DNA from 2 places in the Parashewanella sp. 2304DJ23-3 genome. Region 1 is predicted to be linked to the other one. Evidence: predicted binding sites of a transcription regulator. Region 1 holds the regulator's gene; the other holds the start of a gene.
The links. Region 1 encodes sigma-54, which starts transcription at its own class of promoters, with help from an activator protein. Its sites were predicted from a motif close to GTTGGCACGNNNNTNGNNT; they were not measured.
Positions count from the first base shown of each region.

Region 2: a site for sigma-54 is predicted at 2,404-2,422, ahead of AC1EU2_RS06035 (flagellar assembly protein T N-terminal domain-containing protein). Genes of this name have one in related genera too.

Region 1 covers NZ_JBWQOH010000001.1:1,229,750-1,234,527, reverse strand. Annotated here, with positions in the region: gene lptC (LPS export ABC transporter periplasmic protein LptC) at 1-362, shown strand, start outside; gene lptA (lipopolysaccharide transport periplasmic protein LptA) at 349-906, shown strand; gene lptB (LPS export ABC transporter ATP-binding protein) at 903-1,634, shown strand; gene AC1EU2_RS05430 (RNA polymerase factor sigma-54) at 1,683-3,158, shown strand; gene hpf (ribosome hibernation-promoting factor, HPF/YfiA family) at 3,231-3,518, shown strand; gene ptsN (PTS IIA-like nitrogen regulatory protein PtsN) at 3,521-3,964, shown strand; gene rapZ (RNase adapter RapZ) at 3,961-4,778, shown strand, end outside.
Region 2 covers NZ_JBWQOH010000002.1:24,923-29,700, reverse strand. Annotated here, with positions in the region: gene AC1EU2_RS06045 (FimV/HubP family polar landmark protein) at 1-438, shown strand, start outside; gene AC1EU2_RS06040 (hypothetical protein) at 582-995, shown strand; gene AC1EU2_RS06035 (flagellar assembly protein T N-terminal domain-containing protein) at 1,122-2,252, opposite strand; gene AC1EU2_RS06030 (flagellar assembly protein T N-terminal domain-containing protein) at 2,598-3,755, opposite strand; gene AC1EU2_RS06025 (FlgO family outer membrane protein) at 3,932-4,567, shown strand; gene AC1EU2_RS06020 (LPP20 family lipoprotein) at 4,567-4,778, shown strand, end outside.

The DNA of each region.
Region 1 (4,778 bases):
TGGAACACTACCAAGATAAAGATTTAACGCTCTTTTCAAAGCCTGTGTATCTCATTTATGGTGACGACATTCATTCCCCATGGCGAGTAACGGCAGAACAAGGGCGTCTGCAAAAAATGCTGGGTAAAGTTTATCTTGATAACTCGGTTGAAATAAAAGCAGTTAATAAACAAGAGCCGCTTCAAAGTGTGATAACCAAACATTTGCAGATGGATCTAAAAACTAAGACCATGCAGTCAGATGAAATGGTTTACATTAAAGGTAACGGATTTAATAGCCAGGGCCGTGGGTTATATGCTGATTTTAATCAGGAAACGGTGCGCTTAAAAAGTCAGGTAACAGGAACTTATGAAACTAAGTAACATTATTATTTTTTCGTTGCTCATTGCAAGCAGTTCAGCTGTGATTGCAAAACTAAATGATTTGAAGCAACCAGTGAACATTAGTGCTGATGCTTCTCAAGGTGACATAAAGAAAAACCAAGTGGTATATAGCGGCAATGTATTGATCGTACAGGGGTCAATTAAAATTACCGCAGATGACATGAGTGCAACGAAAGATAAAAAAACAGGCAACGGCCAATTTATTGCAACGGGTAAACCTGCTAAGTTCAGTCAAGTTTTAGATGACGGTAAGTTAGGAGTTGCAAGTGCGACTAAGATTGCATACGAACAGAAAACAGGTGATTTAGTCTTAAGCGGTGATGCGCGTTTAGATGTAGGTGGCATAAAAATGCATGCGAACCTTATTCGCTATAATGTTGAAAATCAGCATGTTGAAGCTGAAGGCAGCGCTAACGGTAAAGATAAAGGCCGAGTGCAAACCATCATTCCAGCAGAAACTTACCAAGATAGCTTAAATAAAAAAGAAACATCGCCTAAGAAGTCAGCCGAGAAAAAACAATGACCCAAAAAACACTCACGGCAAAGCATTTAGCCAAAAGCTATAAAAGTCGGCAAGTTGTTAAAGATGTCAGTCTCACCGTTAAGACTGGGCAGATTGTTGGCTTACTTGGGCCTAACGGTGCGGGTAAAACCACCACTTTTTATATGGTTGTTGGCTTAGTTAAAAGTGACAAGGGTCAGATCTTTATCGACAATGATGATCTTACGCTTGACCCTATGCACCTACGTGCCAGAAAGGGCATTGGTTATCTGCCTCAAGAAGCGAGTATTTTCAGAAAGCTTTCCGTATACGATAACATCATGGCTGTATTGCAGACTCGTAAAGAGCTCTCTAAAGATGAGCGTGAAGAGCAGCTTGAACATCTACTTGAAGAATTCCATATAACACATATTCGTGACAATTTAGGTATGTCATTATCGGGTGGTGAGCGTCGTCGTGTAGAGATTGCGCGCGCATTAGCGGCAAACCCACAGTTTATTCTTTTAGATGAACCATTTGCTGGTGTAGATCCTATTTCCGTCATTGATATTAAGAAAATTATCGAGCAGTTACGTGAAAGAGGTTTAGGTGTATTGATCACTGATCATAACGTGCGTGAAACACTGGATGTGTGTGAGCATGCTTATATTGTAAGTCATGGTGACTTAATTGCAGAAGGTGCCCCTAGCGAGATCTTAGACAACAAACACGTAAGGGAAGTGTACTTAGGGGAACAATTCACGTTATAGTGAGCGGCATTGAAGCCGTAACAAGAACAAAAAGGGAATAGCGGTAACATGAAAGCGTCACTTCAGCTCAGGATGGGTCAAAGCCTAACCATGACGCCACAGCTTCAGCAAGCCATTCGCTTGCTTCAGCTTTCGACGTTAGAGCTACAACAAGAAATTCAACAAGCTTTAGAGTCCAATCCATTATTAGAAATGGAAGACGAGCAATTCGAATCATTAGAGTCGATTAAAGAACAACAGCTGCAATCAGAAGCCAAAGGTGAAGAACCAGAAGTTCCTATTGAAGACGCAGCAGTCGAAACGTCAGAAACCATGACTCAAGACTCAATGCCTGACGAACTTCCAGTTGATACAACATGGGACGAAGTTTATACCGCCGCCCCCAATTCCAGTTCCGGCGCTTTAATGCCTGATGATGAAACGTCGTTTCATGGTGAAACCAGCCATGGTTTATATGAGCATCTTGAATGGCAAAAAAACCTTACCCCTTTTTCTGATATCGATTTCGCCATTGCAACGGCGATCATTGAAGCCATCGATGAACGTGGCTACCTCACTCAAACAACTGAAGATATTCTCATCGCTTTAGGCGATCCAGAAATTGAGCTTGATGAAGTTGAAGCTGTACTTAAACGTGTACAGCACTTTGACCCAGTGGGCGTTGCTGCACGTGATGTCGGTGATTGTTTGCATATTCAGCTATCACAAATGGACGAGAACACACCGTATTTAGCGCAGACGAAGTTAATGGTTTTAGAATATTTACCATTAATTGCGACTCGTGACTTTCGCACTTTGATGAGAAAAACTAAGCTTAAAGAGCCACAGCTAAAAGAAGCGATTAATTTAATTCAAAGTTTAGACCCAAGACCTGGGTTGTCTGTAGGCCAAAAAGAAGATGAATACGTTACACCTGATGTATCAGTAATGAAGAAAAATGGCCGTTGGACTGTAGAATTAAACCCAAACACACAGCCTAAGATCAATGTGAATCAGCATTATGCAGCGATGGCTAAAGGGGCAAGAAATAAGGCGGATGGCCAGTTTGTTCGTGGACATTTGCAAGAAGCAAAGTGGTTTATTAAAAGCCTTGAAAGCCGTAACGATACTATTTTGCGAGTATGCAATGAGATTGTGAAAAAGCAGCAAGGTTTTTTTGAATATGGCCCTGAAGCCATGAAAGCGATGGTGCTTAATGACATTGCTGAAGAGTTAGAGATGCATGAGTCGACCATTTCAAGGGTGACATCGAAAAAATACATGCATACTCCTAGAGGGATCTATGAACTTAAGTATTTCTTCTCTAGTCATGTGGGTACTGAAGATGGCGGTGAATGCTCATCAACAGCTATTCGAGCTTTCATTAAAAAGTTAGTTGATGCTGAAAATACGAAGAAGCCATTAAGTGATAACAAAATGGCACAATTACTGAACGAGCAAGGGATTAATGTTGCACGTCGAACGATTGCTAAATATCGTGAAGCCATGATGATCCCACCATCAAATCAGAGAAAGAGTTTGTAAAATACCAATAAGAGTTGGTATAGAGAAATTTTGAAAAGTTAACCATTCAAATAACGCTAGGAGGCATAGGATATGCACGTAGAAATCACGGGACAGCAAGTCGAGATTACCGAGTCGTTAAAAGAATATGTGAACACAAAATTTGCAAAACTTGAACGTCGAATAGAACAGATCAATAATGTGCGCGTCGTGTTGAACGTTGAGCGTTCAAAACAAACCGCCGAGGCCAGAATTACATTGAATGGCAGTGAGGCATATGCAAAATCACAGCATAATGATATGTATGCAGCGATTGATATATTAATTGATAAAATTAATCGCCAAGTGATTAAACACAAAGAAAAGTTGATCAAACATTAACGATGGAATTACGCATCATCTTAAAGCCGGAGTGCACCACTTGTGCAACTCCAGGCAGTAAAAAGAAAGTTCTCGAACTTATCAGTGATCTTATCGCTGCGAAGTACCCAGAACTTTCGGCTCAAGAAATTTTCGAGAGCTTACTCAAACGCGAAAAAATGGGGAGCACTGGTATCGGCAACGGTATCGCTATTCCTCATGGTCGTATCGACAGCATTAAAGAGCCTGTTGCCGCTTTGATTAAATGTGAGCAGCCGGTTGCTTTTGAAGCAATTGATAAACAGCCAGTTGATATCTTATTTGCGCTGTTGGTTCCGTCAGATCAATGCCAAGAACATTTAAGCACGCTTTCTGCAATGGCTGAAAAGTTAAGTGACAAACAGACATTAAAGCAGTTGCGTAAAAGCCATGATGAAGAAGAGTTGTATCAGGTGATTACGGGATGAAGCTTGTTATTGTTTCAGGACGAAGTGGCTCAGGAAAATCCGTTGCACTGCGTGTGCTTGAAGATTTAGGCTATTACTGTGTTGATAATTTGCCTGTACCTTTGCTTGGTGATCTTATTTCTCAACTTAAACCGGATAATGAGCTCGTCGCAATCAGTGTCGATGTACGTAATTTACCAGAGCAAGATAAGATCCTTGAAAAGCAGTTAGAGAAACTTAATGATATCGAAATAAGTAGCTTTTTTCTGAATTCAAATGATCAAACACTCCTTAAACGTTACAGTGAAACGCGCCGTCTTCATCCATTATCCAAACATCATGTGACATTGCCTGAAGCGATCAAATTAGAAGGTGAGTTATTAGCACCGATTTCTAAGATGATGGATCATTATATTGATACATCTAGCTTAAATATTTACGAGCTGAGTGATCGAGTTCGTGAAATTTTACTTGGGCAAGTTGAAAAAGATCTCGTGATAAACGTTGAGTCTTTCGGTTTCAAGCACGGAATGCCGAATGATGCAGATTTCATGTTTGACGTTCGATTCTTACCTAATCCGCATTGGGAGCCTGAGTTAAGACCGATGACAGGGCTTGATTTACCTGTGCAGGAGTTCTTACAACGTCAACCGTTAGTCAATAAGCTGATCTGGCAAATCACTAATTTTATTGAAACGTGGATCCCGCAATTAGAGCGTAATAATCGCAGTTACCTCACCATTGCGATTGGTTGCACAGGTGGTCAGCATCGCTCGGTGTATGTCACAGAGCAAATAGCTCGTCACCTTTCAGCAGGCAAACATAATGTTTCAGC
Region 2 (4,778 bases), on a different contig from region 1:
ACTAAGAGTGCCTCATTTGAAGGCGACAATATGACTGTTGATGAGGCTCTGGCTGCTCTAGACGATGAAATTGGTTCTGATATTAATGCAGAGAAAATTTCTGGAGATGATTTAAGTAATTTCCAAAAAGAAAATGGCTATATCGACATCGATAAGTTACTCAATGAATCATCTGAAGAGTCAACTGAAGTTGATCCTTACAAAGAAGTGGACGTTAATTTAGGTGAATCATCTGAATTAGAAAATTTGTTTGAAAGTAACCCAATGGTAGATGTTGATGATGCAGAAAATTCAGTGAATGCAAAGTTAGACTTGGCTCGCGCCTACATTGAAATTGATGACAAAGACAGTGCTAAAGCTTTGCTTGAAGAGATCCAAATAGATGGTAATGGTAGGCAAAAATCGGAAGCAATTGAGCTACTAACAACGATTTCTTAATCGTAAATAGAACTAAAGTGTCAGTTTTACTGGCGCTTTAAGTTCAATCTATCTGTAGTAATCATTATATAAACAATAATTAATTTGATAGGTACTCATTATTACGTTGTATTATAAAAAAATATTTTACATCGGAAATTGATATGAGCACTTCGGACTTAAGTATTTCCCCTCAAGCCCATTTTTTGAGTGGGAGCTGTAGTAGTGATTTATCAAGCTCTAGTTCGTCTTCAATTGAGTTTGATCCCTCAGAGTATTCAGAAAGTAATAGCTTCGAATTAACAGGTGTTGAAAATGATCCTGCACTTGTTAGCTTTTTAGCTGAGCAAAACGTTAAAGGCCAAGCAGCAGAATTCTTTAAGGGAATGGTTTCAAGAAAAGAAGACTCTTTTTTAGTTGAACTATATGCAAAATTTGCTCATGATTTAACCAAACTTATCGGTGTTGAAGTTGCGAGTAAACATGAATCTAATGAAAGTGAGGTTCAATGGATTATAAAATCAAGCACAACAGGAGCAGAGTTCAGTTTCGTGTCTCAAACGCATACACATAATTAATCAGAATGTATGTTAAAATAATCTATTTGTTAGGTTACTTTCAATAAGCACTCTATGATACTTTCCAAACCATCAATTATTAGAGTGCTAAACCAGCTAAAATTTGATAAGAAAAATAGCCTTTATTTAGATTTTAAAAACTAGATCATTTTTTGATATTGAGTAAATAGGTTTACCTAAATGCCATTGCAAAATAGCATTTGATTCAGTGATATAGATTACTTGGAGCGTCGTAATGCTTTTGGCGATGACAGTATCTTGAATGCTTTCCCATTGAGTAATATCTGCTTGTTTTAACACTTTCAACCGATCACCAACTTTTAAGTTGTAGTGTTTGCCTAAATTCACCACAACTTTAAAAGCTGAAAGTTGAGTAATGCTGCCAAACAGAGGTTGATTGTTGACGAATTTTGCTACGGATAAAACAGATTTTTTTAACGAGCTTTTAGCACTTTTTCCATATGTTGAATTCCAAAATTCATCCGATAAAAAAGATATTTCCTTATAATCATAAAACTCCCAAATGGCTTCTGATTGGAATGATTTTTCCCAGACAATTTCATTGGTATTTGAACGAGTCAGTTTAAAATGAGTATGAAAGTTCTTTTTGGGTTCGGAACCAAAAATCCGAAGAGGGTATTTGCTTGTAAAACTTGGGCATTGATATGCACCTTGTGTATTTATGTTTGTCAAAGTTGTTTCTAGTGTGAATTGTCCATCGCAGCTTTGATTGGCTGAAATGGTTTTTGCAACAATTGCGTTAACGGAATTTTCAGTACTCGAAGTAAACAACGACATGATTTCATCTAACACTGCAGAAGTTGAGTTTACCGATTGAGGGTCATGCGTTTTTTCAGTTGGAGACTTTATACAGACCGTATGAACAGGATATTTTGAAGTTAACTTGTCATTATCATTATCATTAGTGATCATTACAGCGAGTTTTAACACAAGAATATTATTAGTGCTACTTTCAGATATCAGCTTTACTTTGGCATCATCGATGAGTTCTAGCTTTAGTGTCTTATACGATAATTTGTTTTGATACTTCTCTTTTATTAAATCATTTATAGAAACGTTATGTTTATAGCTTGCTTGTTTTATCGCATTCAACTTTGCTTCTTTTCTGGCCATCTCAATATCGCTATTGAGTATTAAGGCTTCTCCTTGGACTGTTAACCATTCATCAGCGTAAGTGATACTTGAAAAGAATGAAGTGCATAAAATAATACTAAGAAGTGAGTACAGACGTTGCATGTTGTTTAAATGGCCTATTTATTATCCAGGATGAATTGTCAAAGGGTTTACTAGAGGCCGTTCCCAATTAGTCATTTCGATTTGTTACTGCCTAAAATTGGCAAACTCGAGGCACGAAGATAGAAGTTTAGTGAGCTAAATGAAAGATGAGTAACAAAGAGTTTGCCAATTTTAGGCGTAACCCGTAGGGCTGTGTATATTTTTCGTTTCTTCTATGTTGCCGAATGCTTATGTAGAACAACTACACCTCACATTCGTCGTCTTGAATAAACAAAAAATCTACAACAGCAAATCGAAATCGTTAATTGGGAACGGCCTCTATTAATTGGCATTGAAAACTCGACTTTATTGAGCGATTGCAATATCGCCGATTTGTATGCTTTCCATCCTTGTGTGGTCTAGCCATTCCACTAATGCAGTATCCTCAGTAAGTTGTTTTACAATGACTTTCGCCTTACTGGTTTCTGCAATCAGTCGGATAGCCTGTAATCTATCGGGTAAGTCACGTTTAAGAATGATTTTTAGAGTGTCATTGATATTCAGGCCATTTTTACGTCCAATATTCAATAGCAGTTGATTCTGTTTTTTTGCAATGATCTGTCCCATTAACGAACGATGGCTTACAAATCGCCCGAGATCTCTGGCTGCTTGTTGAAGAATGCGAGAGACTTTTTCGCCATACTCCGATGACCAAAATAAGTTTGTAGTTGTTGTAACGATTTGGTTTCTAGCAAACTCCCATTCAGCTTGAGTTGAATAGGATTTTTGCCAAACTTTTTCACCACTGATTGAGTGATATAAAGAGAGCTTTAGCTGAAACAATCTATTGGTTGAAGAGAATAAGCCAAATGAGGATTCTTGCTCACTTGAAGCGTCTATGAGTTCAGGAATAAGTACATACTGAGATTCAGTTTTAACACCCAACCACTGCGGTAACCTTTTATTGTCGGTAGACAGTTTTGACGGGACAAAGTCGAGCTTTTCATACGGGTATGAAGCTGAATAAGCGGTTTTAGATTGTTTATCAATGAGAGATGATAATTTTTTAGATATAGAGCTACCAAACTGATTTATTTGGCCGTATGCCAGTTGCTGAGGCACTAATACTAATGTTTGTGGCACTAATACCTGGTTTTTGTAAAGGCTTCTAGGCTCTCTATTTTGTGTAAGTCCATCGACAAACACTCTAAGTTCGATAATGAGCTCATCATCGTTGACATCTTCATTTGCTAATTCAAAATCAGTATTTTCTTTGGTTCTTTGATCTGTTGCAGTAGAAGCTTTTACTAGCTTGCCGTCAACAATTTCATATTGGTTGGTAATGTGCACGCCATACTGAAAATCGGCATTAAGGAGCGCATCATCGATGGCATTTTGTCTTGCTTGTTCAATATCATCATTTTCGATATATGATTTACCAATAACCTCGACCCAACTCGCTTGGGTCATAAACGGGAACAGTACTAAAACTGCGTTTAATAAGAGTGGAATAAACTTATTCATATATCGAAAATTCCATTAGTCAGTAATATGTCGTGAACACTAATATTTAAAACTATGCATTATTTAGGCCAGTAGTGAGTATTTATTGGCTGTATGATGAAAAACAAATGAGTAAAGAAATAGAGCGATTTGCCGATACTAACAATATCAGTATTTTTGTACGCTAGGCCAAAGTCATGAAAAATTTGCTTATTTTAGCTTTGCTCGCTTTAAGTTCAGCATGTGCTCATTACGACCATACACACGAACAGCACCAGTTTGTCCCATCCGAACACAGTATGCTTAATGAATCTAAGTCATCTGTTTTACGGTTAGCGGACGAATTAGCACATGAATTAACGACACAGAGTCTGCTTTTCGCTGAGGATGTTCCTGTTGTTGTAATGACCCCTGTAATGGCAAATGACTTCAGCAGGACTGTAAATTTTTCTGCCGCTTTACAGCAAAGTCTTATGACTTCTTTAAAGATGCGAGGTTATCAAGTGACTGATGTTAATGCGACAGATTCGCTGAAGGTAACGGAAAACGGTGAATTTATGTTGGCTAGAGACTGGCAGTTATTACCACACAACTTGTCTGTTGAACACGCTGTTGTTTCTACAGTCGAGCTGAATAAAAATGGCATCGTGCTAAACAGCAGAGTGATTAACTTGAATGACAATAGTGTCCTTTCTGCTGCTGAAGCGTCTTTACCCGTTTCGGAGTTTTCTCAATATGTTATGCCATCTGAAAAAGTGGTTGTGAGGGATGGAGTGGTATTTCGATATTCTAAAACTGGGCAAGAGAATGTTCGCCAGAGAGGAGTAAAATAATGAAACGACTATTTTTACTGTTAATGATCGTATTCGTTTCTGGTTGCTCGACAAACAGAGATAGGCATATTCAATGGGAAGCGGAAGCACCAACAGACTTTCCAACACTGACAGCCGTGGGGTACGCTTCACTTGCTAAACAACCTGGGAAAACTAAATCAGACAAGGTTCTTGCCGCACTACAAGCGTCAAAAGTTGATGCTTATAGGGA